DNA from 2 places in the Streptomyces sp. NPDC017095 genome. Region 2 is predicted to be linked to the other one. Evidence: riboswitches for the same ligand, from Rfam matches in the RefSeq annotation. Region 2 holds a riboswitch; the other holds the start of a gene.
What was found. Region 2 has a riboswitch for cobalamin ahead of ACH4OA_RS29410 (cobalamin biosynthesis protein). Riboswitches for the same ligand answer to the same signal wherever they lie in the genome.
Positions count from the first base shown of each region.

Region 1 (14,140 bases), on a different contig from region 2:
GTCAGGTCGACCACGCCGAGCCCGGACTCCCACTGGTCGCCGTAGCCGAACCAGAGCCTGCCGTCGGCGTAGGCGACGCTGGAGGGCGCGGTGCCGGCGCCGGTCGGGTACTCGGCGGTCACCGTGAGCCGTGTGGTGTCGATCGCCACGATCTTGTCGGCGCCGTACAGCGCCGCGTACAGGGTGGCGCCGTCCGGGCTCAGCTCCAGGTCCCTGACCTGGGGCAGACCCGGGATCCGGCCGGTCACCTTGCCCGTGGTGTCGGTGACCACGACCTGGTGCTGGTACCGGTCGGCCAGGTACAGGTGGTGGCCGTCCGCCACGGTGTCGCCGGCGTCCGAGAGCGGAATGGGCCGGTCGGTGTCGGCGTACGACGGCACCGCGAGGGCCGTCGGGCCGATGAGGGCTGCCAGGATGGCGGCAGCCGTGAGAGAGCGCTTGCGCACGCTGATGTCGAACCCCCCGGAACGAATGGAAAGTGCGGCACAGATTAGGTCATGCCCCCGACAACAAGGGCGGCGCTCAGGGCTTTTCCGGAATTCCGGTACGGCCTCGTGATCAACGCGGCGGCTGATCCGGGAGGAAAGGCGCGCGCGCTCCCTCGCCGGGGGCGTCCGCCGCGTGCGCGCGGTGCACCGCCGGGGCGCTGGACGCCGCGCGGGCCGGGCCGGCGTTCGCCGCGAGGAGCAGAGTCGTGGTGGCGATCACCGCGGCCGTTACGGCCCTGCGCGCGGTGGGGCGTGCGTAGGGTGCGGATGTACGTCCGGACACGGCGACCTCGCAACACGACAGCGGCCTGTCAAGCATGTTTAATACGCCGTTTAACCTAGGCGCTGCCGGACGGTGACGGCAAGAGCGGCCAGGGGGCGCGGATGCGGGAACGGGACGAACCGGAGGTCATCGGCCGGCGGGTGCAGCGGCTGCGCGGCCAGCGGGGCCTGACGCAGCGGCAGGTGGCGGAACCGGCGTACACGCCGGCCTACATCTCCACGCTGGAGGCCGGCCGGGTGCGGGCCTCGGACGAGGCGCTGCGCCATATCGCCGGCCGGCTCGGCGTGGCCTTCGAGGAGCTGGCCGTGGGCCGGCCCGCCCACCTCGCCACCGAGCTGCGGCTGCGGCTCACCGAGGCGCAGCGCGTCCTCGCCGACGGGCGGGCCGAGGAGGCCGCCGCCCAGTACGGCGTGCTGCGCGCAGAGGCCGCGGCCCACGAGCTGGCGGGCGAGCAGGCCGCCGCGCTGCTCGGACTGGGCGAGTGCGCGCTGGAGACCGGCGAGCTGACCCGGGCGCGCGAGTACTTCGAGCAGGCCGAGGAACGGCTGTCCGGCCAGCCGCTGCCGGCCCGGGTGCCCGCCCTCCGCGGCCGGGCCGTGGCCCACTACCTGGCGGGCGAACTCCGGTACGCGGTCTACCTCCTGGAGACCGCGCTGGACGAGCTGAACCGCGGCGGGCTGCACGACCCGGACGCGCTGCTGCTGCTCTACGCCAGTGTCATCGGCCCGTACATGGACATGGGCGCCCACGCGCGCGCCGCGCAGGCCGCCGAGTTCGCGCTCGCGCTCGCGCCGCGGGCCGGTGATCCCGCGCTGATCGCCCGGATGCACCGGTCGGTGGCCCGGACGCTGCTCGCCGAGGGCCGGATCGCGCAGGCCGACGCCGCTCTGGCCAAGGCGGCCGAGCTGTACCGGCAGCTGCGGCTGCGCACCGAGCTGGCCAACTGCCACTGGATGCGCGGTTACGTCTGCGCGCAGAACGGCGAACTGGAGCGCGCGGAGGAGGAGTTGCGGCAGGCGTACGCCATGCTGTCGGAGAGCCGCGCCGCGCTGTACCGCAGCCAGGCGGCCGTGGAGCTGGCCGACGTCCTGCACCGCCGGGGCAAGTCCGGGGAGGCGGCCGGGCTGCTGGAGGGCGTCCTCGGGGACTTCTCCTCCGAGCGCGGCGCCGTCCACGCCGCCGCCGCGCACCGTCTGCTCGGCATCATCGCCGAGGACGCCCGGGACACCGAGGCCGCCGAGGAGCACTACGTCCGCGCCCTGAGCCTGCTGGAACGCGCGGGCGCCGCCGGTGACCTGGCCGACCTGTGCCGTCTGCTGGGCGATCTGCTGCGCCGCACGGGCCGTACCGAGGCCGCCCTGGACGCCTACCGCACCGGTCTGCGCCATCGTGCCGCGCCCGGCACCACCACCCTGGGCCCGGCCCCGGCCCAGCCGCCGCTGTGAGCCTCACACCTGGGCCAGGCCCTGCCGGCGGATGTCGGCCAGGCGCAGGGCGCCGATCTGGACGGCGGCCTGGGTGGCGTCGTTGGGCACGTCGCCGAGACCGCCGTTGGTGAGGGCGAAGGCGTCCTCGCCGACCCGGACGGCGGCCACGTCCAGGGTGAGCAGGAAGCGCTGGTCGTCCGGTGCCGTCCCGGCGACGGTGACACGCAGGCCCTGCCGCGCGTCCCCGACCTCCGGCAGCGGCGCGTCCACGACCTGCACGTCCTCCACGAGGCCCTGCTCGGTGACGGCCGTGAACCGGGCGCAGCGCACCGGCAGCGTGCCCAGCCAGGCCAGTGCCGCGTCCACGTCCGCCGGCCGGCGCCCGGCGATCTGGAAGCGGAGCTGGGCCTCGGTGTCGGCGTCGTCCAGGCCCACGGCGACGCGGGCCGGGGCGCCGAGGAGTTCGTCGCCGTAGAGGGCGTCCAGCAGCGGCTGGCACTCGCCGGCCGAGGTGCGGCTCTTGAGCAGCCCGTCGCGCCAGGTGGCCGCGCCGCGCGTGGCGGTCCAGGGGGCGCCCAGGTCGGTCTGGGTGAGCAGTGCCGCCTGCGCCTGCTCGTCGCTGAGCGTGGAACCGTCGGCCCGCGCCGACGCCCTGGGGGTCCGGCTCGGCGGCTCGACCGTGGGCAGCGGGTGCGGTGCGCTCGCCGGGTGGTCGAGGCTCAGGGCCGCGCAGCCGCCGCCGAGCAGCAGGGCCGTGGCGAGGAGGGGGCGCTGCACGGCACGGGGTATGCGGGGGCGTATCGCGGGGGACATCGAGGCCTCCTGGCTGCGCGCGGCCGGCGAAAACTCCTGCTCTCACGGCACCACCGCCGCCCCGGCCCCACCAGCGCTCCGGTCCGTACGGGTGAGCGGGCCGTGGCCGCACGGCCGCCGCGGGAGAAGCCGGGGAGCGCGGCGCGGGCCGGCTGCGGGTGGCCCGGAACCGTGGATGCCGGGGACGGCCGGTCCCGGCGCGCCGGGGTGATCTATCGTCGGCTCGACGGAAGGAGTCCGCCGTGACCGGTCAGCCCATTCCCGTGATCATCGACTGCGACACCGGGGTCGACGACGCCCTGGCCCTGCTCTTCGCCGTACGCCACCCCGGGCTCGACCTCAGGGCGGTGACCTGCGTGGCCGGGAACACCGACGTGGACGGCGTGGTCCGCAACACCCTGACCGTGCTGGAACAGGCCGGCGCCCCCCGGGTCCCGGTGGCCCGGGGCGCCGAGCGGCCGCTGATCGAGCCGGCCCGTACGGCGCCGGTGCACGGCGTCGACGGCATGGGCGACCTGGGGCTGCCCGCGCCCGCCCGGACCGCCGCCGACGTGGACGCGGTGACCTTGCTGCACCGGGAGATCCTCGCCTCCCCGCGCCCCGTCACCCTGATCCCGACCGCCCCGCTGACCAACATCGCGCTGCTGCTGCGCACCCACCCCGAGGTGACCCGGAACATCGAGCGGATCGTGTTCATGGGTGGCGCCGTGACCACCGGCAACGCGACCCCGGTCGCGGAGTTCAACGTCTGGCACGACCCGGAGGCGGCGGCCATCCTGCTCACGGCCGGTGTGCCGGTCACGATGTACGGCCTGGACGTGTTCACCCGGGTCGTGGTCCCCGCCGAGGAGGTGCACCGGCTGCGCGCGAGCGCCGAGCCCGGCACCCGGCTGGCCGGCGAACTCCTCGCCCACCGGCCCACCGCCCAGGGCGAGGCGCCGGAGGCCGAGGAGGCGGGCGGTCTCGGCGACGCGGGCGCGGTGTGCGCGGTCGCCGACCCGGCCGGCCTCACCACCCGGCGCCTGCCGGTCGAGATCTCCCTCGCACCCGGCCCCACCCGGGGCCAGACCGTCGTCGACCGCCGCCTGCGCCCCGGCGAGTCCGAACTCCACGAGGGCGGCCGCGAACGGGCCCTCGTGGACGTGGCGCTGGACGTGGACGTCGACCGGTACGTGCGGCTGTACCTGGAGACGGTGGCCCGGCCGTAGCGTCCGGGGCGGCGGTCAGCCGGAGTCGGCGGGGCGGGGGGTCCAGCGCTGCTCGACCTTGGCCACCTTCCAGTACGCCAGCGCCGCCGCCCACACCACCACGAACAGGCCGACGATGAGATAGCCGACGTTGTCCAGGTCCAGGCCGGCGATCCAGCCGGTGACCTCGTCGTGCAGGCCGAACTTCTCGTGCAGGACGCCGACCAGCTCGATGGTGCCGATGAAGAAGGCGACCGCGATGGACAGGCCGGTGATGGCGAGGTTGTAGAACACCTTGCGGACGGGGTTGGAGAAGGCCCACTGGTAGGCGAAGTTCATGAACGTGCCGTCGAGGGTGTCGAACAGGCTCATCCCGGCGGCGAACAGCAGCGGCAGGCACAGGATCGCGTACCAGGGCAGGCCGGCCGCCGCACCCGAGCCCGCCATCACCATCAGCGTGACCTCCGTGGCCGTGTCGAAGCCGAGGCCGAAGAGGAAGCCCAGCGGGTACATCTGGCCGGGCCGGGAGACCGACTTCGTCAGCCGGCCGAGGACTCGGTTCATGAAACCGCGCGAGTCCAGGTGCGCCTCCAGCTCCTTCTCGTCGTAGGTGCCCGCGCGCATCGACCGGAACACCTTGAGGATGCCCGCCAGCGCGACCAGGTTCAGCGCGGCGATCAGGTACAGGAACGTGCCGGAGACCGTCGTGCCGAGGAAGCCGAGCACCTGGTGGGTGGCCGAGCCCTCGTTCATCACCTTGCCGGCCAGCGAGGTGCCGCCCGCGATCAGCAGGGCCAGCAGCACCACGACGCTGGAGTGGCCGAGCGCGAACCAGAAGCCCACCGACACCGGCCGCTTGCCGTCGGCCATCAGCTTGCGGGTGGTGTTGTCGATCGCCGCGATGTGGTCGGCGTCGAAGGCGTGCCGCATGCCGAGCGTGTAGGCGGTGATGCCGAGCCCGACCCCGAAGACGTCACCGCCGACCGTGTAGTGCTCGGGGGTGACGAGCAGGAAGAGGATGCCGAAGGCGACGGCGTGCAAGGCGACGATCACCGCCAGCAGTCCCGCCGTCTTGACGGTGTCCTCGCGTCGCCAGCGGAAGACAGCAGCATTGGCCATAGGTTCACGCTCCAGCACCTCGTGGATCACTTCGTGAGTGCCGTGGCCGGTCTCCTGGCTTACGGGTCGTGCGTCCGCCGTTCCTGCCTTCCCGGTCGTAGGACCAGTGGCCCGGCGCGTGCCGGACGGAACGGGAACTCCCCGATCACAGTGGCGAGGGCCGCGTCGACCTTGCATCGACTTCCCGAACACCACGGCCCGCCCACCGTAGAGGGGCACGCGGTTTCCTGCATAGCTGCGTACCTGCGCAGGTATTCAAGATCACACCGCGGCCTGGGAGGATGGGGGGCATGCATCTCGTGCCTGCCGACCGTGCCGGCCGCCGGACCATCGACGGTCACCGGGTGTGCGAGGCGATCGCCGCCATCGGTGACGCCGGCCGTCTGCGTGGCTGGGCCGACCGCTTCTCGCTCCTGGCCGACGCCAACCGGCTCGCGCTGCTGCTCGCCCTGCACCGCACCGGCCCGCTGGCCGTCTCCGACCTCGCGATCGCCACGGGCATGAACGACCCGGCCGTCTCCCAGGCCCTGCGGCTGCTGCGGGCGGCCGGCGTGGTGGCGGGCGAGAAAGAGGGGCGCGTGGTGCGCTACCGGGTGGTGGACGCGGAGGTACAGGGCTTGTTGGAGCACTGCACCGCCTGACCGCGCGCGCGAAGGTTCCCTTTCCGGGCAAGGTGGACAGATACAGGTTCTGTACCGTCGTCCGCCCCTTGGGAGCCCGTATGGCCGACCTCTCGCCGGACCTCTCGTCCAGGAACCCCGACTGGTGGCGGCAGGCCGTCGTCTACCAGGTCTATCCGCGCAGCTTCGCCGACGCCGACGGCGACGGCCTCGGCGACCTGCGGGGTGTCACCGAGCGGCTGCACCACCTCGCCGCGCTCGGCGTGGACGCCCTGTGGCTGAGCCCGTTCTACCCGTCCGAACTCGCCGACGGCGGCTACGACGTCGTCGACCCGCGCGGGGTCGACGAACGCCTCGGCACCCTGGACGACTTCGACGCCCTGGTCGCCGAGGCGCACCGGCTCGGCCTGAAGGTCGTCGTGGACATCGTCCCCAACCACACCTCCCACCTGCACCGCTGGTTCCAGGAGGCGCTGCGGGCCGGCCCCGGCTCGCCCGCCCGGGACCGGTACGTCTTCCGGCCCGGCCGGGGCGCGCACGGCGAACACCCGCCGACCGACTGGCAGTCCGTCTTCGGCGGCAGCGCCTGGCGCCGGGTGCCCGACGGCGAGTGGTACCTCCACCTCTTCGCCCCCGAACAGCCCGACCTCGCCTGGGACCACGAGGAGGTCCGCGCCGACTTCCGCGCCACCTTGCGCTTCTGGTCCGACCGGGGCGTCGACGGCTTCCGGGTGGACGTCGCCCACGGCCTGGCCAAGGACCTCACCGAGCCGCTGCGCGACCTCGGCGACATCGGCGCGACCGGCGAGGCCGCCCTGCCCCGGATGGCACCGGGCAGCCACCCCTACTGGGACCGCGACGAGGTGCACGAGATCTACCGCGACTGGCGCAAGGTCTTCGACGCCTACAGCCCGCCGCGCACGGCCGTCGCCGAGGCCTGGGTGCCGGGCCCGCGCCGCGCGCTGTACGCCCGCCCGGACGAACTCGGCCAGGCGTTCAACTTCGAGTACCTGGAGGCGGGCTGGGACGCGGCGGAGCTGCGCGAGGTCATCACCGGCTCCCTGGCCACCGCCCGCTCCGCCGGGGCCTCCGCGACCTGGGTGCTGTCCAACCACGACGTCGTACGGCACGCCTCCCGGCTGATGCTGCCGCCCGGCACCGACCCGGCCGCCTGGCTGCTCTCCGGCGGCACGGCGCCCGCGGTCGACCCGGCGGCGGGGCTGCGCCGGGCCCGCTCGGCGACCCTGCTGATGCTGGCGCTGCCCGGCTCGGCCTATCTCTACCAGGGCGAGGAACTCGGGCTGCCCGAGGTCGCCGATCTGCCCACGGAGGTGCTCCAGGACCCGATCTGGGAGCAGACCGGTCATGTCCGCAAGGGCCGCGACGGCTGCCGGGTGCCGCTGCCGTGGACGACGACCGGACCGTCGTACGGCTTCGGGCCCGGGGCCGGCTGGCTGCCGCAGCCGGCGTCCTTCGCCGGCTACGCGGTCGAGGCGCAGGCCGGCACCGAGGGCTCCACGCTGGAGCTGTACCGCACGGCCCTGCGGCTGCGCCGCAAACTGCTGGCCGGCGAGACGCTGGACTGGGCGCCGGACGCGCCCGCCGACGTGCTGGACTTCCGCCGCACCGACGCCTGGCGCTGCGTCACCAACCTGGGTGCCGCACCGGTGCCGCTGCCGGCCGGCGAGGTCCTGCTGTCCAGCGCGCCGCTGCCGGCCGCCGGCACGCTGCCCCCGGACACCACCGTCTGGCTGGCCTAGGGCGTCCGGCCCGGGGCCGGCGCCGCCCCGGGGGTGCCGCCCGCGATGCCGTCGATGTCCACCGGTGTGGCGGTGGCCGTCGGCGGCGGGGTGAGCACCACCTGGGGCCGGCCGGCGGACGGGGGCGGCGGGGTGAGGTCGGAGTCGGGCAGCTTGGGCGGGGTGGTCTGCTGGAAGAGGGTCTGGTCGAAGTCGACCAGACCCGTCTTCTCCATCACGGTGATGTGGTCCAGGACGGTGTCGTTGGCCTGGTCGGCGAGGGCCCGCACCAGCGCGTTCTTGGTGGTGGAGCGGATCTTGGCGATCGTGTTGAAGATCGAGCCGTGCGTCATCCGCAGGATGTTCGCGAAGTCGGTGTCGAACCGCCGGCCGCTCTCCGCCTCCAACTGGCGCACGAAGCCCTGCTGCTGCGGGCTGGCCACGTCGGGCAGCGTGATGTCCAGCATCGGCGCGATCTTCCGGCAGGTGGTGTCCAGCGCGGCGTGCCCGTCGATCAGGTGCCGGCTGGCCGTGCGCACGCCCTCGGAGGCGCCCTTGCGCAGCCCGATCCGCCCGACCGGGTACTCCCACAGCCCGGCCGCCCGGACCTTCACCACGAAGTCCCGGTCCTGCTCGGTGAGCGGCCCCCACTGGGTGTCGGCGATGACGCGGTCCTGCGCGGTGGAGACCGTGCTCAGGCCGAGCATGCCCGGGTAGGCGAGCGCCGCGAGGGTGAGGGCCATCGCACCGCCCACGAACGCAGTTCCCGTCGCGTTCCGCGAAAAGCGCACCGTTCCTCCTGCTGGGGTCGCGTCCGGCGTTCAGACGCACAGCAGTACGGACGCGGGGGCCGTCCGTATCAGCGGCGCGGGCAAAGAATCCTCCGGGTCCGCTGACCGGAGGCCGACGGCTCCCGCGGAACCGCGGCGGTCCTCTTCCGGACCGCCGGAGCGGGCTCCTGTACGGGTGATGCGGGACGTTCACCCTGCACGGCGTGGCTTTATGCCTCAATATAGGGACATTGGCCGCACTGCTCTCTTCAAAGGGGGCCTCCATGGCTGTCGACATCCCCGCGCTCGTCAAGCCGTCCCGTCTCAGAAGCCGGGGCGGCCTGCTGGGCGAGTGCCTGGCGGAGTTCCTCGGGACCTTCGTCCTCATCTGCTTCGGCTGCGGTGTGGTCGCGATGGCGGTCGCCGCACTGCCCGGTTCCGGCCGGGCCGCCACCCCCACCACGATCTTCCTGGCCGCCGGCGACTGGCTGCTCGTCACCTGGGGCTGGGCCCTGGCCGTCATGTTCGGCGTCTACGTCGCAGGCGGCGTCAGCGGCGCCCACCTCAACCCGGCGGTGACCCTCGCCATGGCCCTGCGCCGGGGCTTCGCCTGGGCCAAGGTCCTGCCCTACTGGTTCGCCCAGGTCGTCGGCGCGCTCACCGGGGCGGCGCTGGTCTACCTCGTCTACCACGACGCGATCAACACCTTCGACCGCACGGTCACGGCACCGAAGGTCGACGGGCACACGAACACCACGTTCTCGATCTTCGCGACCTTCCCGGCCCCGTACTTCCACGGCGGCATCTGGGGCCCGCTGATCGACCAGATCGTCGGCACGGCCCTGCTGCTCATGCTGATCGCCGCCGTCATCGACCTGCGCAACCAGGCCGTACGGGCCAACCTCGGGCCGCTGGTCATCGGCTTCGCCGTGGCCGCCATCGGCATGTCCTACGGCGCCAACGCGGGCTACGCGATCAACCCGGCCCGCGACTTCGGCCCGCGCCTGTTCACCTACGCGGCCGGCTGGGGCAGTCTGGCGTTCCCCGGCAGCGTGTCCGGTTCCTTCAGCGCCTATTGGTGGATCCCCATCGTCGGCCCGCTGATCGGCGGGGCGATCGGCATCCTGGTCTACGACCTGTTCATCGGCGACGTCCTGGTCGTCCGCTCCCAGCTCGCCGAACTGCCCCCGCCGGGACGCTCGACCCCGGTCCGCACGAGCGACGAGGACTGACATCGGAGGGCGGACGGACCGGCGACGCCGGTCCGGGGGTCAGAGCCCCGGGCGGCGGACGGGCGGCGAGCCGGTCCCGGGGGTCAGAGCGCGAGCAGGAGCGTGGCCAGGGCCGTGCAGCCGGCGCACACCGCGAGCGTCACGGCCACACAGCGCCGGCGCAGGGCCGCGTAGCGCTGCTCGTACTCGGCCCGCAGCGACACGCACCGGGCCGCGATCCGCTCCAGGTCCGCCCGGGCCCGGCGCAGGCTGTCGGTGACGTAGCACCGCTCGATCTCCTCGCGCTGGGCCGTCGTCAGCCAGTCCAGCGGGCCGGTGAACTCCCGCGCCCGCTGCTCCGCCTCCGCGATCCTGGCCTGCCACAGCAGGTAGCCCTCCACCTCGTTGCCGAGGTCGCCGCCCGCGCCGGTGTCCCGCTGGGGCAGACCGCTCATCCGCGGCTCCGGTCGCTGGTGGGGATCTCGTAGCCCTCCTGCTCCCGCATCGCGATGTCCGGGTGGTGCAGGTCGAAGGCCGGGGACTCGCTGCGGATCCGCGGCAGGGTGACGAAGTTGTGCCGGGGCGGCGGGCAGGACGTCGCCCACTCCAGCGAACGGCCGTAGCCCCACGGGTCGTCCAGGCCGACCGGTGTGCCGTAGCGGGCGGTCTTCCACACGTTGTAGAGGAACGGCAGCATCGACAGGCCGAGCAGGAAGGAGCTGACGGTCGACAGCGTGTTCAGCGCCGTGAAGCCGTCCGAGGCCAGATAGTCGGCGTACCGGCGGGGCATGCCCTCGGCGCCCAGCCAGTGCTGGACCAGGAAGGTGCCGTGGAAGCCGACGAACAGCGTCCAGAAGGTGATCTTGCCCAGGCGTTCGTCGAGCATTTTGCCGGTGAACTTGGGCCACCAGAAGTGGAATCCGGCGAACATCGCGAAGACGACCGTGCCGAAGACCACGTAGTGGAAGTGGGCCACCACGAAGTAGGTGTCGGAGACGTGGAAGTCCATGGGCGGCGAGGCCAGGATGATGCCGGTCAGCCCGCCGAAGAGGAACGTCACGAGGAAGCCGGTCGCCCACAGCATCGGCGTCTCGAAGGAGACGCTGCCCTTCCACATGGTGCCGATCCAGTTGAAGAACTTCACCCCGGTCGGCACGGCGATCAGGAAGGTCATGAAGGAGAAGAACGGCAGCAGCACGGCGCCGGTGACGAACATGTGGTGCGCCCACACCGTGACCGACAGGCCGGCGATGGCGATGGTCGCGGCCACCAGGCCCATGTAGCCGAAGATCGGCTTGCGGGAGAACACCGGCAGGATCTCGGTGACGATGCCGAAGAACGGCAGCGCGATGATGTACACCTCGGGATGGCCGAAGAACCAGAAGAGGTGCTGCCACAGGATCGGTCCGCCGTTGGCCGCGTCGTACACGTGGGCGCCGAAGATGCGGTCGGCGGCGAGCGCGAACAGCGCGGCGGCCAGCACCGGGAAGGCGAACAGGACCAGCACACCGGTCAGCAGCACGTTCCAGGTGAAGATCGGCATGCGGAACATGGTCATGCCGGGCGCGCGCATGCAGATGATCGTGGTGATGAAGTTGACGGCGCCGAGGATGGTGCCGAAACCGGAGAACGCCAGGCCCAGGATCCACATGTTCGCGCCGAACCCGGGCGTGCGGATCGCGTCGGACAGCGGGGTGTAGGCGAACCAGCCGAAGTCGGCCGCGCCCTGCGGGGTGAGGAAGCCGCCGACCGCGATGAGCGAGCCGAACAGGTACAGCCAGTAGGCGAGCATGTTCAGCCGCGGGAACGCCACGTCCGGCGCGCCGATCTGGAGCGGCATGATCCAGTTGGTGAAGCCGGCGAACAGCGGAGTGGCGAACATCAGCAGCATCACGGTGCCGTGCATCGTGAACAGCTGGTTGTACTGCTCGTTCGAGATCATCTGCAGACCGGGGCGGGCCAGCTCGGCCCGGATGATCAGCGCCATCACCCCGCCGAACAGGAAGAACGCGAACGACGTCGACAGGTACAGCGTGCCGATCGTCTTGTGGTCGGTGGTGGTCAGCCACTTCACCACCACATTGCCGGGCTGCTTGCGCCGGACCGGCAGCTCGTTCTCGTACGAGTCCTCGGCTGGCGTGGCACCGCCCTCAGGTTCGTTCAGGATGCTCACAAGTGGTCCGTCTCCCGATGTTCGCGTCCGCCCACGACATGACGTCAGTCACCGGCCATCCTCACCGCACGAGGGCGGCCCAGGGCCTCTGAGCGGCCGAGGTGCGGCCGTACGGGTGAGGGATACACCCGGATGCAGCAGCGGGGCGGGGACACGGAGGGTGGCGACGCGGGCGGCGCGGGGTGACGGGCGGCGACCGGGGCGCGGCGGGGAGGCAGGGCCGGACCGGTCCGCGCCGGGCGCTCACGCCGTATCCGCCGGGCGCTCATGCGTATCGGCCGGGCGTCTGAGCCGTACCCGGCGCGCTTGCGCCGTATCCGCCGGGCGTCTGAGCCGTACTCGGCGCGCTTGCGCCGCTTCGGCCGTGCTTATGCAGCTTCCGCCGCCCGTGGGGCGGAAGCCGGCCGTATCCCGGGGGCCGTCTCCCGTATGACCTCGCGGGTGAGGGCCGCGAAGTGCCGCAGTGCCTCGTTCGCGTCGCCGGAGCGCCACATCAGGGCGTAGCGCAGCGGCTCGTCCTCCTCGACCGCGACGTACGACACACCGGGCCGGCCGTGGTAGAGCGCGCTGTGAGCGGCCGTCAGCATGGCGCCCAGGCCGCCGGCCACGAGCGTCAGCGCCTCCTCGAAGCCGCTGACGGCGCTGGCGTACGGGCCGCTGACGATCGTGGCCACGGAAGGAGTCGCGCAGGAGGAGCAGGGACTCGCGGGCGGCCTGCTCTACACCTCGTTCCAGTTCGGCGCCGCGCTCGGCCTCGCCGCCGTCACCGCGGTCGCCGCCCACGCCGACGCGGACACCGGCCGGCTGGGCGGGTACCGGGCGGGCCTGCTGGTGCCGTTCGCTGCGGCCCTCGCGGCCACGGCGATCAGCCTCACCGCCCGCCGCACGCCCCGCGCGGACGCGGCGCCGCGCCGGTGCCGGAGGGGCGGCACCGAGGGCTCGTCCCGCTGCGGGAGGGCGGCACCGAGGGTTCGTCCCGCTGCGGGAGAGCGGCACCGGGCGCACGCCCCGCTGCGGAATCGAGGCCGGCCGCCGTAACGCGCCCGCACTCCCACCGCGTGTAAGAGTCGACGCTCGGCACGAGAGGACACACGGTGAGGGAAGCACCCGCGGACTACCTGGAGTTCGCAGCCGCCCGCAGCGGGCCGCTGTTCCGGACGGCCTGCCTGCTCACGGGCGACTGGCACCTCGCGGAGGACCTGGTGCAGGAGACCCTCGCCAAGATGTACCGCTCCTGGCGGCGGATCAACCGCGCGCAGTCCCCGGTGGCCTACGCCGACACCGTGCTGGTGCGCACGTACATCTCCCAGCGCCGGCGCCGCAGTTCGACCGAGCGCCCCAGTGACCGGATGCCCGACACGGCCGCCGGGCCGGCACCGGACGCCGAGCTGCGGCTGGCCCTGCTGGACGGCCTGGCGCGGCTGGCGGCCCGGGACCGCGCCGTGCTGGTGCTGCGCTACTGGGAGGACCGCTCCGTGGAGGAGACCGCGCAGGCGCTGCGGCTGTCACCGGGCGCCGTGCGGGCCCGGAGCCTGCGCGCCCTGCAACGGCTGCGCGCCGTGCTCGGTACCGAGCTGGCCGACCTGACCGCATGACGAGCGCGGCCCGGCGGCGTCCCGCGCCGCGGGCCGGCGCGAGAAACGGAGACCCAGCATGTCCGACGAGGAGTACGAGAAGCGGCTGGCCCGCGCCCTGGGCCGCACCGCCGGCGGGTTCCCGCCGCACTCCGCCGACCTGGTAGGACGCTCCGTCGGCCGGGGCCGCCGCAAGCGGCTGCTGGCCGCCGCGCGGACCGCCGTGGCGGCCGTGGCGGTGGTCACGGCGGGCGGCGGCCTGCTCGCCGTGGGCGGGTTCGACGGCCACGGCGGCACGTCCGAGCGGCTGCTCCCCGGCAGCCGGGACAGCGCCGCGCCGCGGCCGTCCGCCACGGCGGCGCCGGTCGGCGGCGAGGAGCTGGTCCGCATCCTGAAGAGCCTGCTGCCGCCCGGCGGCACGGTCTCCGGGGCGTCGGGCCGGGGGACGCAGGGGGAGGACGGCGCCGTCTCGCCGACGGCCGCGCTCACCTACTCCACCGCCCGGGGCTCCACCCGCGTCGACGTCACCCTCGCCCGGCTCGACCCCGGCCTCCCGAGGAACCAGCAGGGCGCCGGCGGCTGCCTGCCGGTGGAGGTCCGCCCCTACGACACGTGCACCAGCCGGAGACTCGCCGGCGGAGCGGTGCTCGACACCACCGAGTCGTTCACCTACCCCAACAGCGACAGCGGCCAGAAGCGCTGGTACGCCGTGCTGACCACCGCCGACGGCGCCCAG
Region 1 covers NZ_JBIROU010000003.1:279,080-293,219, reverse strand. The annotation lists gene ACH4OA_RS07485 (YncE family protein) at 1-446, opposite strand, end outside; gene ACH4OA_RS07480 (hypothetical protein) at 559-807, opposite strand; gene ACH4OA_RS07475 (tetratricopeptide repeat protein) at 873-2,216, shown strand; gene ACH4OA_RS07470 (hypothetical protein) at 2,220-3,011, opposite strand; gene ACH4OA_RS07465 (nucleoside hydrolase) at 3,254-4,219, shown strand; gene ACH4OA_RS07460 (HoxN/HupN/NixA family nickel/cobalt transporter) at 4,235-5,317, opposite strand; cobalamin riboswitch at 5,344-5,528, opposite strand; gene ACH4OA_RS07455 (metalloregulator ArsR/SmtB family transcription factor) at 5,608-5,958, shown strand; gene ACH4OA_RS07450 (glycoside hydrolase family 13 protein) at 6,039-7,697, shown strand; gene ACH4OA_RS07445 (DUF4142 domain-containing protein) at 7,694-8,431, opposite strand; gene ACH4OA_RS07440 (MIP/aquaporin family protein) at 8,731-9,678, shown strand; gene ACH4OA_RS07435 (cytochrome C oxidase subunit I) at 9,762-10,112, opposite strand; gene ctaD (cytochrome c oxidase subunit I) at 10,109-11,830, opposite strand; gene ACH4OA_RS07425 (hypothetical protein) at 12,199-12,504, opposite strand; gene ACH4OA_RS07420 (hypothetical protein) at 12,497-12,868, shown strand; gene ACH4OA_RS07415 (SigE family RNA polymerase sigma factor) at 12,925-13,425, shown strand; gene ACH4OA_RS07410 (hypothetical protein) at 13,484-14,140, shown strand, end outside.
Region 1: linked by a shared signal. The riboswitch ahead of ACH4OA_RS07460 (HoxN/HupN/NixA family nickel/cobalt transporter) and the one ahead of ACH4OA_RS29410 (cobalamin biosynthesis protein) in region 2 are both predicted to bind cobalamin.

Region 2 (14,140 bases):
GGCGCAGGGTGGCCAGGTCGCGGGTGAGCGTGATCCCGCCGGCGCCCGCGCCGTGCACGGTGAGCCGGGGCTCGGTGGGCAGCGGGCGGCCCGCGGGCGCCCTGAGCGCGGCGTCGCTGGCGAGCCGGCCGGCGACCACGGAGGCCGTGCCGGCGGCCAGGACGGCGGTGAGTCCGGCGGCGGTCGCCTTGGCAGTGCGCACGGCACCAGTGTCGTGGGGGCCGCGGCCGGCGGCCAGCGGAAGGCCGGCCGGGAGTGACGGACGGTGGCGGCCGGGCGGGCGGGGCGCCGGCCGGGCGCGCCGCGGCCGGGTGCCGTCGCCGGCCGGGCGGACCAGGCCGGTCAGGGTTTTCAGGTAGGAGGGCAAGGAGCGGGACGGGGCGGGCAGGGGCGTGCGGCGGGGGAACGCGTCGCTGCTCGGCAAAGGGGTCACCTCCGTTGGCCGTACCCCTTCAAGCGTGCCCCGGCCTCCTCCAGTTGTGCCTCGGTCAGCAAAGTCGGTGTCAGACCGGGCACCGCCGACGCCGTCAGCCACAGCCGGCACATCCACTCGAGCTGCGCGGTGCGGTCGTAGGCCTGGTCGAGGGTGGCGCCGTAGGTGACCGTGCCGTGGTTCTGCAGCAGGCAGCCGGAGCGGCCGGCCAGGGCGCGGAGCATGTTCCCGGCCAGTTCGCCGGTGCCGTAGGCGGCGTAGGGCGCGACCCGGACGGGGCCGCCGAGCGCGGCGGTCATGTAGTGCACCGGCGGCAGTTCGGCGACGAGTGTGGAGACGGCGGTGGCGTGCACGGCGTGGGTGTGCACGACCGCGCGGGCGTCGGTGGTGCGGTAGACGGCGAGGTGCATGGGCAGTTCGCTGGTCGGGCGGAGCGTGCCGAGCACCTGGCGGCCGGTGAGGTCGACGCCGGTGAGGTCGGCGGGCGTGAGCCGGTCGTAGGGCACGCCCGAGGGGGTGACCAGCACGAGGTCGCCGAGGCGGGCGGAGACGTTGCCGGAGGTGCCGACCACCAGCCCGTCGGCGACCGTCCGGCGCGCCGTCGCGACCAGCTCCGTCCAGAGCCGCGCCATGTCCGGCGGTACGTCCTGCCGTGCCGCGACCGGCGGTACGCCCTTCCCTGCCGCGTCCGGCGGTACGTCCTGCCGGCCGTCGTCCGTGTGCCGCCGTCCGTCGTCCGTGTTCTGTCGCCGTTCAGCCATGTGCCGATCCTGCCAGCCGACCGCCGGGCGGGCGGAGTCGGCCGAACGGGCTGATTACGGTGCGAAACGCCTGAAATCTGCCCACATCGCGTGACCGACCGGCCTTCAATGATCCCGCTTGCCCACGGGGCGACCGCCGCCCGTGCGGGCGAGGGGCGCCCGAAGTCCGCCACCCCGGGAGACGCATGCCCCGCGACCACACCCTTGCCCGCCGCCGCGCCGGTGTCCTGGCGACGGCCACGGTGGTGGCCCTCGCCGTCACGGGCACCGCCACCGCGTCGGCCGGGCCGCCGGCGCCCGCCGAGGCTCCGGTGACCGCCGAGGCTCCGGCGGCCCCCGGGGCGACGGTGACTCCCAAGGTTCCGACTCCCGAGGCGAGAGTGACAGCCAAGGCGGCGGCCCCCGCGGCCGGGGTGACCGCCGGGGCCACGGTGGCGGCGGGCGCCCGGCCGGCGGCCGGGTTCCCGGGGCCGGCCGGGCCCGCGGAGCGGACCGGGTCGCTGCGGGCGCAGTCCCCGGCGGCCAAGCTGCCGAAGGGACCCAAGGGCCATGACGTCTCCTCGCACCAGAAGCGCGTGAACTGGCCGGCCGCCCGCTCCAAGGGCGCGCGGTTCGTCTACGTCAAGGCGACCGAGTCCACGACCTACCGCAATCCCTACTTCTCCGGGCAGTACACCGGCGCCCGTGACGCCGGGCTGCTGCGGGGCGCGTACCACTTCGCCCTGCCGGACCGGTCCTCGGGCACCCGGCAGGCGGCGTACTTCGTGGAGCACGGCGGCGGCTGGCGGGCGGACGGCTGGACGCTGCCGCCGGCGCTCGACATCGAGTACAACCCGTACAGCGCGACGCGCCGGTGCTACGGACTGGGCAAGGCACAGATGGTCCGCTGGATCCGCGCGTTCAGCGACGAGGTCAGGCGGCGGACGGGCCGGCGCCCGGTGATCTACACGACGACGCAGTGGTGGAAGCTGTGCACCGGCAACAGCCGCGCCTTCTCCAAGAACCACCCGCTGTGGATCGCCCGGCACGGCACCTCGCGGCCGGGCACGCTGCCCGGCGGCTGGCAGTACTGGACGTTCTGGCAGTACGGCGCGGCGGGCACGCTGCCGGGTGACCAGAATCTCTTCAACGGGACCCTGGACCGGCTGCGGATCTTCGCCCGGGACCGGTAGCCAAGGGGCGCCCGGCCCGACGGCACGAAGCGGAACCCGGGGCATGCGTTTCGGACACGCATGCGCCCGTCCCAGTTCATCTTCCGTTCACCCAGCTTGCCTACGTTCGACCAGCCAACGACCTCGAACGATTGCCTGGGTAAATGGAAAGCTTCTCGCTGATCCTCGCGATTGTGGTGGTAACCGCTCTCGCGTTCGATTTCACGAACGGTTTCCACGACACCGCCAACGCGATGGCCACCACCATCAGCACAGGCGCCCTGAAGCCCAAGATCGCGGTGGCCATGTCCGCCGGCCTCAATCTTGTGGGCGCCTTCCTCTCCGTGGAGGTCGCGAACACGATCTCCAAGGGTCTCGTCGACGAGAGCGGCATCCGTCCCGAGGTCATCTTCGCCGCCCTGGTGGGCGCGATCCTCTGGAACCTGCTGACCTGGCTGGTGGGCCTGCCCTCCAGCTCCTCGCACGCCCTGATGGGCGGCCTGGTGGGCGCCACCGTCGCCTCCGCCGGCTTCGGCGCCGTCCACGGCGAGGTGCTGGTCACCAAGGTGCTGCTGCCGGCCGTCGCCGCGCCGGTCGTGGCGGGCCTCGCCTCGCTGCTGGCCACCCGCCTCTCCTACGGCATCGGCGGCGGCGCCGACGACCAGGCCACCCGCAAGGGCTACCGCGCCGGCCAGATCGCCTCCGCCGGCCTGGTCTCCCTCGCCCACGGCACCAACGACGCCCAGAAGACGATGGGCATCATCACCCTCGCCCTGATCGCGGGCGGCGCCATCAGCCCCGGTTCCAACCCTCCCACCTGGGTGATCCTCTCCGCGGGTATGGCCATCGCGCTCGGCACCTACATCGGCGGCTGGCGGATCATCCGCACCATGGGCACCGGTCTGACCGACCTGGAGCCGCGCCAGGGCTTCGCCGCGCAGACCAGCGCCGCGACCGCCATCCTGGCCTCCTCCCACCTCGGTTTCTCCCTCTCCACCACCCATGTCGTCTCCGGCTCGGTGATGGGCGCGGGGCTCGGCCGCAAGGGCGGTGTGGTCCGCTGGTCCACCGCGACCCGCATGGCCGTCGCCTGGGTGCTCACCCTGCCGGCCGCCGCGCTGGTCGGCGCGGGCGCCGAGGCCGTCACCGGCCTGGGTGACGGGGGCACCGCCGCCGTCGCCGTCTTCCTGGTCGCCGCGAGCGCCGCGATCTGGAAGATCTCCCGCCGCGAGGTCGTCGACCACACCAACGTGGTCGCCGGGACCGAGGAGCCGGCCGGTGTGGTCACCACCGCCATCGCCGCGGTGACCCCGCCGCCCGCCGGCACGGTCACCGCCCACGTGCCGGCCCAGGCCGCCGGGAGCCTGACGGCCAGGGTCACCACGGACCTGACGCCCGCCGGTCTGGCGGCCACGGGTCTGGCGGCCACGATCCCCGCCCCGGCAGCCGAGCCGGCCCCGGCCGTCCCGCCGGCCGCCACGGTCTGACCCCGAGCACCCGGTTACTGAAGGAAGCATCCCCATGACAATCGACTGGGCGGCCCTCGGCTCCGTCTTCGGCGTCAGCGTCGCGTTCACGGTGGGCGTGGTGGCGCTGTTCACCCTCGGCATCAACGGCCTGTCCCGCCGCGAGCGGGCCGCGGCCCAGGGCGGTTCCGCCGCCTTCGCCGTCACCGGCGCCTACGTCTGCTTCGCGGCCTGCGCGGCGGCGGTGGCCTACGGCATCCACCTGATCATGGCCAAGGGCTGACCGCCGGTCCCCGGCCCCCGGTCCGCTCCCAGCGCCCCCGTTCGCCCCGTTCCTCCCGTACGCCCCGCTGAACCGGCGGGGCGTACGTGTGCTCGCGGGGCCCGTGCGGCAGGGTGCCCGCAGCCGTCCGGCACCCCGGCGATGTGGGCCTCAGCACAGTCGGGCATCCCAGGTCAAAGGCGAGTTGACGGCCGTTCCGGGCGCGTGGTGGACTGCCCAGGCCATCTACGGCGGCAGGAGAGGAAGCCGGTGCGAATCCGGCGCGGTCCCGCCACTGTCACCGGGGAAGAACCCCCGGGAGCCAGGAACTCTCACCGCCGATTCGTCGAACCAGGGCGTGGACACCCTGAGTGAGGACATGAATCGCCATGCTCGGCTGCCCGAGGACCCGTACCAGGACCGCTCCCGCGCCCACGGCCGGCTGAGCCGATGGGTGCCGATCGCACATATGCGTACGGTGCCGCCGCCGGCCTCCTCGGTGATCTGCTCCTCGGCGATCCGCGCCGCGGGCATCCGGTCGCCGCGTTCGGCCGGGCGGCCACGGCCGTGGAAGGCGCCTTGTGGCACGACCACCGCGGCTGGGGCGCCGTGCACACCGTCGTGTGCGCCGGTGGCGCCGTCGCTCTGGGCGCGCTGGCCGTCCGTGCCGTACGCCCCTGTCCCGCCGCCTCCGTCGCGCTGACCGCCGCCGCCACCTGGGCCGTGGTGGGCGGCACCTCGCTCGCCCGGGAGGCCCGTGCCGTCGGCCGCGCCCTGCAGGCGGGCGACCTCGAGGCCGCCCGCGCCCGGCTGCCCCACCTGTGCGGCCGGGACCCGCAGGCGCTGGACGCCGACGGCATCGCCCGGGCCGTGGTCGAGTCGGTCGCCGAGAACACCTCCGACGCCGTGGTCGGCGCGCTGGTGTGGGGAGCGGTGGCCGGGGTCCCGGGGCTGCTCGGGTTCCGCGCGGTCAACACCCTGGACGCGATGGTGGGCCACAAGTCGCCCCGCCACCGGCGCTACGGCTGGGCCTCCGCCCGCCTCGACGACGTCGCCGGCTGGCCCGGGGCCCGGCTGACCGCCGTGCTCGCCGCCGTGGCCGGACCCGACCCGCGGGGCGCCCTGCGCGCCTGGCGGGCCGACGCGCGCCGGCACCCCAGCCCCAACGCCGGTCCCGTGGAGGCCTCCTTCGCCGGCGCCCTCGGTGTCCGGCTGGGCGGCACGCTGTCCTACGGCGGCCGGGTCGAGCACCGGCCCGTGCTCAACGGCGGTGCCGGACGGCCGGTCCGGGTCGCCGACATCGACCGGGCCGTACGGCTCTCCCGCCGCGTCGGCCTGCTCGCCCTGGGCGCCACGGCCGCCGCGCGCGCACTCCTGAAGGGACGTGGGAAGTGAACGGTGGTCTCCTCGTGGCCGGTACCACCTCCGACGCCGGCAAGAGCGTCGTGACGGCCGGTATCTGCCGCTGGCTGGTGCGCCAGGGCGTGAAGGTGGCGCCGTTCAAGGCGCAGAACATGTCCCTGAACTCGTTCGTGACGCGCCAGGGCGCGGAGATCGGCCGGGCGCAGGCCATGCAGGCCCAGGCGTGCCGGATCGAGCCGACCGCGCTGATGAACCCGGTGCTGCTCAAGCCCGGCGGCGAGCAGAGCAGCCAGGTCGTGCTGCTCGGCAAGCCGGTGGGCGAGCTGAGCGCGCGCGGCTACCACGGCGGGCGCCGGCAGCGGCTGCTGGGCACGGTGCTGGACTGCCTGGCCGAGTTGCGGGGCACGTATGACGCGGTGATCTGCGAGGGCGCGGGCAGTCCGGCCGAGATCAACCTGCGGCGGACCGACATCGTCAACATGGGTATCGCGCGGGGCGCGCGGCTGCCGGTGCTCGTCGTCGGCGACATCGACCGCGGCGGCGTCTTCGCCTCGTTCTTCGGCACGGTCGCCCTGCTCTCGCCCGAGGACCAGGAACTGGTCGCCGGGTTCCTGGTGAACAAGTTCCGCGGTGACGTCTCCCTGCTGGAACCGGGCCTGGAGATGCTGCGCGGCCTCACCGGGCGGCGGACGTACGGCGTGCTGCCGTTCCGGCACGGGCTCGGCATCGACGAGGAGGACGGGATGGGGGTCCCCCCGCGCGAGCGCAGCCGAGCGGGGGGGAGGGGCTCGCTGCGCGGCACGGTCCGCGAGTCCGCGGTGACTCCCCCGGTCGGCGCGGACGTCCTGCGGGTCGCGGTGTGCGCGATCCCGCTGATGTCCAACTTCACCGACGTGGACGCGCTGGCCGCCGAACCGGGTGTCGTGGTGCGGTTCGTGGACCGCCCGGAGGAGCTGGCGGACGCCGACCTGGTGGTGGTCCCGGGCACCCGCGGCACCGTGCGGGCCCTGGCGTGGCTGCGCGAACGCGGCCTGGCCGACGCCCTGGTCCGCCGGGCGGCCGAGGGGCGCCCGGTCCTCGGGGTGTGCGGCGGCTTCCAGATCCTCGGCGAGCACATCGAGGACGAGGTGGAGTCGCGGGCCGGCGCCGTGCCCGGTCTCGGCGTGCTGCCCGTCCGGGTGCGCTTCGCCCGCGAGAAGACCCTCACCCGGCCGAGCGGGACGGCCCTCGGCGAGCGGGTCGACGGCTACGAGATCCACCACGGCGTGGCCACGGTCACCGGCGGCGAACCCTTCCTGGACGGCTGCCGGGTCGGCCAGACCTGGGGCACCCACTGGCACGGCTCGCTGGAGTCGGACGGTTTCCGGCGGGCGTTCCTGCGCGAGGTGGCCGCCGCCGCGGGCCGCCGCTTCGTGCCCGCGCCGGACACCTCCTTCGCCGCGCTGCGCGAGGAGCAGCTCGATCGGCTCGGCGACCTGATCGAACAGCACGCGGACACGGACGCGCTGTGGCGGCTCATCGAGTCGGGCGCGCCGCAAGGACTGCCTTTCATTCCACCGGGAGCGCCCGCATGAGCACAGTGTTGTTGTTGTCGACCGCCGACACGGATCTGCTGGCGGCCCGGGCCTCCGGCGCCGGTTACCGTATCGGCAACCCGACCCGGGTCGACGTCGCCGAGGAGCTGCCGGGCCTGATCGCGGGCGCGGACCTCGCCGTCGTACGGCTGCTGGGCGGCAAGCGGGCCTGGGAGGACGGGCTGGCCGCGCTGAAGGCGTCCGGTCTGCCGACCGTGCTGCTGGGCGGCGAGGCCGTGCCGGACGCCGAGCTGATGGCCGAGTCCTCCGTGCCGGCCGGTGTGGTCGCCGAGGCGCTGAAGTACCTGGTCGAGGGCGGCCCCGAGAACCTGCTGGAGCTGTCCCGGTTCCTGTCGGACACCGTGCTGCTGACCGGCGAGGGCTTCGAGGAGCCGCGCCGCATGCCGGAGTTCGGCGTGCACGGCGCGTACGAGGTGCGAGACGGCCGGCCGACCGTGGGCGTGCTGTTCTACCGGGCGCACGAACTGAGCGGCAACACCGCCTTCGTGGACACCCTGTGCGCGGCGGTCGAGGCGCACGGCGCCAACGCCCTGCCGGTGTACTGCGGTTCGCTGCGCGGCGCGGACCCCGCGCTGTACGAGCTGCTGGGGCGGGCCGACGCGCTGGTGGCCACCGTGCTCGCGGCCGGCGGCACGCACGCCTCGCAGGCGTCGGCCGGCGGTGACGAGGAGTCCTGGGACATCGGGGCGCTCGCCGACCTGGACGTCCCCGTGCTACAGGGGCTGTGCCTCACCACCTCGCGGGCGGCGTGGGAGGAGTCCGACGCGGCCCTGTCCCCCATGGACGCGGCGATGCAGGTGGCGATCCCGGAGTTCGACGGCCGGCTGATCACCGTGCCGTTCTCCTTCAAGGAGCAGGGCCCCGACGAGGTCCCGGTGTACACCGCCGACCCCGAGCGGGCCGCCCGGGTGGCCGGGATCGCCGTGCGGCACGCGCGGCTGCGGCACAAGCCGAACGCCGAGAAGAAGATCGCGCTGGTGTTCACGGCGTACCCGACGAAGCATTCCCGGGTCGGCAACGCGGTCGGTCTGGACACGCCCGCGTCGGCGGTCCGGGTGCTGGACGCGCTGCGGGACGCCGGGTACGGGGCGGAGGGCTACCCCGACAACGGCGACGAGCTGATCCACCGGCTCATCGCGGCCGGCGGGCACGACGTCGAGTGGCTGACCGAGGAGCAGTTGGCGGCGGCGCCCGCGCGGGTGCCGCTGGCCGACTACCGGGAGTGGTTCGCGACGCTGGACCCGGCCCTGCGCGAGGCGATGACCGAGGCGTGGGGCGAGCCGCCGGGCAGCCTGTACGTGGACGGCGACGACATCGTGCTGGCGTCCCTGCGGTTCGGCAACGTCGTGGTGATGATCCAGCCGCCGCGCGGTTTCGGCGAGAACCCGATCGCGATCTACCACGACCCGGACATGCCGCCCTCGCACCACTACCTGGCCGCCTACCGCTGGCTGGAGAACAGCTTCGGCGCGGACGCGATCGTGCACATGGGCAAGCACGGCACGATGGAGTGGCTGCCCGGCAAGGGCCTCGGGCTGTCGCGCGGGTGCGCCCCGGACGCGGTCCTCGGCGAACTGCCGCTGATCTACCCGTTCATCGTCAACGACCCCGGCGAGGGCACCCAGGCCAAGCGGCGCGGGCACGCCACCGTGGTCGACCATCTGGTGCCGCCGATGGCGCGCGCGGACACCTACGGCGACCTGGCCAAGCTGGAACAGCTCCTGGACGAGTACGCGCTCGTCTCCGACCTGGACCCGGCGAAGGCGCCGGCCGTCCGCGCCCAGATCTGGACGCTGGTGAAGGCCGCCGAGCTCCACCACGACCTGCACGTGGACGAGCAGCCGGACGAGGACGCCTTCGACGAGTTCGTCATGCACATCGACGGCTATCTGTGCGAGATCAAGGACGTGCAGATCCGGGACGGCCTGCACATCCTCGGCGGCGGGCCGGTCGGCGAGCCGCGGGTGAACCTGGTGCTGGCCGTGCTGCGCGCCTCCCAGGTGTGGGGCGGCCGGGCGGGCGCGGTGCCCGGACTGCGGGCCTCGCTCGCGGCCCGGTTCGGGCTGGACGAGAAGGAGTTGCTGGCCGAGCCGGGCGCCCCGGTGAAGGTGCCGGCCGAGCTCACGGACCTGGTGGCCGGTCCGGCCCGGACCGGCGCCGACGCGATCGACCTGCTGGAGCAGCTGTGCCGGCGGATCGCGGAGGGCATGGAGGCGCGGGCCTGGGACCGCGCGGTCGTGCCGGCCGTCCTGCGGGGCGTGCTCGGCGACGACGTGCCCGCCGCGGTCGCCGTGCTGGAGTTCGCGTGCGACGAGGTCGTACCGCGGCTGGCCCGCACATCCGACGAGATCGGGCACATCCTGCGGGCCCTGGACGGCGGGTACGTCCCGGCGGGCCCGTCCGGGTCGCCGACGCGCGGCCTGGTCAACGTCCTGCCGACCGGCCGCAACTTCTACTCGGTCGACCCCAAGGCGATCCCGTCCCGGCTGAGCTGGGAGGTCGGGCAGGCGCTGGCGGACTCGCTGGTGCAGCGGTACCTGAGCGACACCGGGGCGTACCCGAAGTCGGTCGGCCTGACGGTGTGGGGCACCTCCGCGATGCGCACCCAGGGCGACGACATCGCGGAGATCCTGGCGCTGCTGGGCTGCCGCCCGGTGTGGGACGACGCCTCGCGCCGGGTGACCGGCTTCGAGGTGATCGAGCCGGCGGAGCTGGGGCGCCCGCGCATCGACGTCACGGTCCGCATCTCCGGGTTCTTCCGGGACGCGTTCCCGCACGTGGTCGGGCTGATCGACGACGCGGTACGGACGGTGGCGGAGCTGGACGAGCCGGCCGACGCCAACTACGTGCGGGCGCACGTGGAGGAGGACACCGCCGGTCACGGTGACCGGCGCCGCGCCACGGCCCGGATCTTCGGCTCCAAGCCGGGCGCGTACGGCGCGGGCCTGCTGCCGCTGATCGACGCCCGCAACTGGCGCTCCGACGCCGACCTCGCCGAGGTGTACGCGGTGTGGGGCGGCTACGCGTACGGGCGCGGGCTCGACGGGCGGGCGGCGCGCGGGGACATGGAGACGGCGTTCCGGCGGATCGCGGTGGCGGCGAAGAACGTCGACACCCGTGAGCACGACCTCGTCGACGCCGACGACTACTTCCAGTACCACGGCGGCATGGTCGCCATGGTGCGGCACCTGACGGGCGCCAGCCCCGAGGCGTACGTGGGCGACTCGGCCGTGCCCGACCAGATCAGGACCCGCACGCTGGGCGAGGAGACGCACCGCGTGTTCCGGGCCCGGGTGGTCAACCCGCGCTGGATGGCGGCCATGCGCCGGCACGGCTACAAGGGCGCCTTCGAGATGGCGGCGACCGTGGACTACCTGTTCGGGTACGACGCGACGGCCGGGGTCGTGGACGACTGGATGTACGAGAAGCTGAGCGCGGAGTACGTCTTCGACCCGGAGAACCGGGACTTCATGCGGCAGTCCAACCCGTGGGCGCTGCGCGGCATCACCGAGCGGCTGCTGGAGGCGGCGGACCGCGGGCTGTGGGCGGAGCCGGACGCGGAGACGCTGGAGCGGCTGCGCGCCACCTACCTGGAGCTGGAAGGCGACTTGGAGGGCGACCAGTGACCACCCCGTTTCCGTTCACGGCCGTAGTGGGCCAGGACGATCTGCGGCTCGCGCTGCTGCTGAACGCCGTGTCACCGGCGGTCGGCGGTGTGCTGGTGCGCGGCGAGAAGGGCACCGCCAAGTCGACGGCGGTGCGGGCGCTGACGGCGCTGCTGCCCGAGGTCGCCGTGGTACCGGGCTGCCGGTTCTCCTGCGACCCGGCCGCTGTCGACCCGGAGTGCCCGGACGGCCCGCACCCCGCCGGCGGCGGCACCGGACGTCCCGCGCGGATGGTCGAGCTGCCCGTCGGCGCCTCCGAGGACCGGCTGGTCGGCGCCCTGGACATCGAGCGGGCGCTCGCGGAGGGCGTGAAGGCGTTCGAGCCGGGCCTCCTGGCGCAGGCGCACCGCGGCATCCTGTACGTCGACGAGGTCAACCTCCTCCACGACCACCTGGTGGACCTGCTGCTGGACGCGGCGGCGATGGGCGCCTCGTACGTCGAACGCGAGGGCGTGTCGGTGCGGCACGCGGCCCGTTTCCTGCTCGTCGGGACCATGAACCCCGAAGAGGGCGAGCTGCGGCCGCAGTTGCTGGACCGGTTCGGGCTGACCGTGGAGGTCGCCGCCTCCCGGGAGCCCGACCAGCGCGTGGAGGTCGTCCGGCGCCGGCTGGCGTACGACGACGATCCGGACGCGTTCGCCGCGCGCTGGGCCGCCGAGGAGGCCGCCGTACGGCAGCGGATCGCGGCGGCGCGGAAGCTGCTGCCGCAGGTGCGGCTCGGCGACGCCGCGCTGCGGCAGATCGCGGCGACCTGCGCCGCGTTCGAGGTGGACGGCATGCGCGCCGACATCGTGATGGCGCGGACCGCCACCGCGCTGGCCGCGTGGGCCGGGCGCACCGAGGTGCTCGCGGAGGACGTGCGGCAGGCGGCGCTGCTGGCGCTGCCGCACCGGCGGCGCCGCAACCCGTTCGACGCGCCGGGCCTGGACGAGGACAAGCTGGACGAGACGCTGGAGCAGTACGCCGGCGAGGGCGACGACGACCCCGACCCCGACCCCGGTTCCGGGCCCGACGGACCCGGTGACGGCGGGCAGCCGGCGCCCGACGGCGGTCCGCAGGGCGACGGGGGCGCCGCCGCGCGGCCCGAGGCCGGCGAGGACGGGCAGCCGCAGGCGTCCGGCGGGACCGAGCAGTCGCCCGTCCGGGCCGCCGAGCCGTTCCGGACCCGGGCGCTGAGCGTGCCCGGGATCGGCGAGGGCGTTGCCGGGCGGCGGTCGCGGGCGCGCACCGAACACGGGCGGACCACCGGGGCCCGGCGGCCCCGGGGTGCGCTGACCAGGCTGCACCTGGCGGCGACGGTGCAGGCCGCCGCGCCGCACCAGCGGGCGCGCGGGCGGTCCGGGCCGGGGCTGGTGATCCGCCGGGACGATCTGCGGCAGGCGGCCCGGGAGGGCCGGGAGGGCAACCTCGTGCTGTTCGTGGTGGACGCCTCCGGGTCGATGGCCGCGCGGCAGCGGATGAGCGCCGTTAAGGGCGCGGTGCTGTCGCTGCTGCTGGACGCCTACCAGCGGCGGGACAAGGTGGGCCTGGTGACGTTCCGGGGGTCGGCGGCCGAGGTGGCGCTGCCGCCGACGTCGTCGGTGGAGGCCGCCGCCGCGCGGCTGGAGTCACTGCCGACCGGGGGCCGTACGCCGCTCGCCGCCGGGCTGCTGAAGGCGCACGAGGTGCTGCGCGTGGAGCGGCTGCGCGATCCGGCGCGGCGGCCGCTGGTGGTCGTCGTGACCGACGGACGGGCCACGGGCGGCCCCGAACCGGTGGCGCTCGCCGGGCGCGCGGCGCGGCTGTTCGCGGCCGAGCAGGTCGCCTCGGTGGTCGTGGACTGCGAGTCGGGGCCGGTGCGGCTGGGGCTCGCCGGGCAGCTCGCGGGTGAGCTGGGCGCCACCGCGGTGACGCTGGACGGGCTGCGGGCGGACGCGATCGCCGGACTGGTGAAGGACGTACAGGGCAGGAGGGCCGCGTAATGCCGCAGGGACAGCCGAGTGTCGTACCGCAGGACGGACTGACGACCCGCCAGCGGCGGAACCGTCCGCTGGTGATGGTGCACACGGGCGTGGGCAAGGGCAAGTCCACCGCCGCGTTCGGGCTCGCGCTGCGCGCCTGGAACCAGGGGTGGCCCATCGGGGTGTTCCAGTTCGTCAAGTCGGCGAAGTGGAAGGTCGGCGAGGAGAACGCGCTGCGGGTGCTCGGTGCCTCCGGGCAGGGCGGGACCGTCGCCTGGCACAAGATGGGCGAGGGCTGGTCCTGGGTGCAGCGGGACCTCCAGGGGGACAACGCGAGCAACGAGGAGAAGGCCCGCGAGGGCTGGGAGCAGGTCAAGCGGGACCTGGCCGCCGAGACGTACCGGCTGTACGTGCTGGACGAGTTCGCCTACCCGCTGCACTGGGGCTGGATCGACACCGACGAGGTGGTCGAGGTGCTGCGGCACCGGCCCGGCACCCAGCACGTGGTGATCACCGGGCGCAACGCGCCGCAGTCACTGGTGGACTTCGCCGATCTCGTCACCGACATGTCCAAGGTCAAGCACCCCATGGACGTGGGCCAGAAGGGCCAGAAGGGCATCGAGTGGTGACGTCGCCGGTGCCCCGGCTGGTCGTCGCCGCGCCCTCCTCGGGCAGCGGCAAGACCACCGTCGCCACGGGGCTGATGGCCGCGTTCGCCGCGCGGGGGCTCGCCGTGTCCCCGCACAAGGTCGGGCCGGACTACATCGACCCCGGGTACCACGCGCTCGCGACCGGGCGGCCGGGGCGCAACCTGGACGCCTACCTGTGCGGTCCGGAGCTCATCGCGCCGCTGTTCCTGCACGGGGCGCGGGGCTGCGACCTGGCCGTGGTCGAGGGCGTGATGGGGCTCTACGACGGGGCCGCCGGCCACGGCGAGCTGGCGTCCACCGCGCACGTCGCCAAGCTGCTGCGGGCGCCGGTGGTGCTGGTGGTCGACGCCTCCGCGCAGTCGCGGTCGGTGGCGGCGCTGGTGCACGGGTTCGCCTCCTGGGACCCGGAGGTGCGGCTCGGCGGGGTGATCCTGAACAAGGTCGGGTCCGACCGGCACGAGGAGCTGCTGCGGGAGGCGCTGGATTCCTCCGGGGTGCCGGTGCTGGGCGCGCTGCGGCGGGCGGTCCAGGTGGACACGCCGTCCCGGCACCTGGGACTGGTGCCGGTCGCCGAGCGGCGGGCCGAGGCCCTGGACGCGGTCGCCGCGATGGCCGCGCAGGTCGAGAAGGGCTGCGACCTGGACGCTCTGGCGCGGCTGGCGGCCAGTGCGGGTCCGCTGCCGGACACCGCCTGGGAACCGCCCGGCACCGCGGCGCGGCGGCGCCCGGTCGTCGCGGTCGCCGGCGGTCCCGCCTTCACCTTCTCCTACGCCGAGCACGGCGAACTGCTCACCGCCGCCGGTGCCGACGTGGTCGTCTTCGACCCGCTGCGCGACGAGCGCCTGCCCGAGGGCA
Region 2 covers NZ_JBIROU010000018.1:49,442-63,581, forward strand. The annotation lists gene ACH4OA_RS29385 (alpha/beta hydrolase) at 1-202, opposite strand, end outside; gene ACH4OA_RS29390 (class II aldolase/adducin family protein) at 430-1,194, opposite strand; gene ACH4OA_RS29395 (lysozyme) at 1,695-2,366, shown strand; gene ACH4OA_RS29400 (anion permease) at 2,510-3,832, shown strand; gene ACH4OA_RS29405 (hypothetical protein) at 3,867-4,094, shown strand; cobalamin riboswitch at 4,285-4,426, shown strand; gene ACH4OA_RS29410 (cobalamin biosynthesis protein) at 4,524-5,468, shown strand; gene ACH4OA_RS29415 (cobyric acid synthase) at 5,465-7,009, shown strand; gene cobN (cobaltochelatase subunit CobN) at 7,006-10,656, shown strand; gene ACH4OA_RS29425 (putative cobaltochelatase) at 10,653-12,656, shown strand; gene cobO (cob(I)yrinic acid a,c-diamide adenosyltransferase) at 12,656-13,264, shown strand; gene ACH4OA_RS29435 (cobyrinate a,c-diamide synthase) at 13,261-14,140, shown strand, end outside.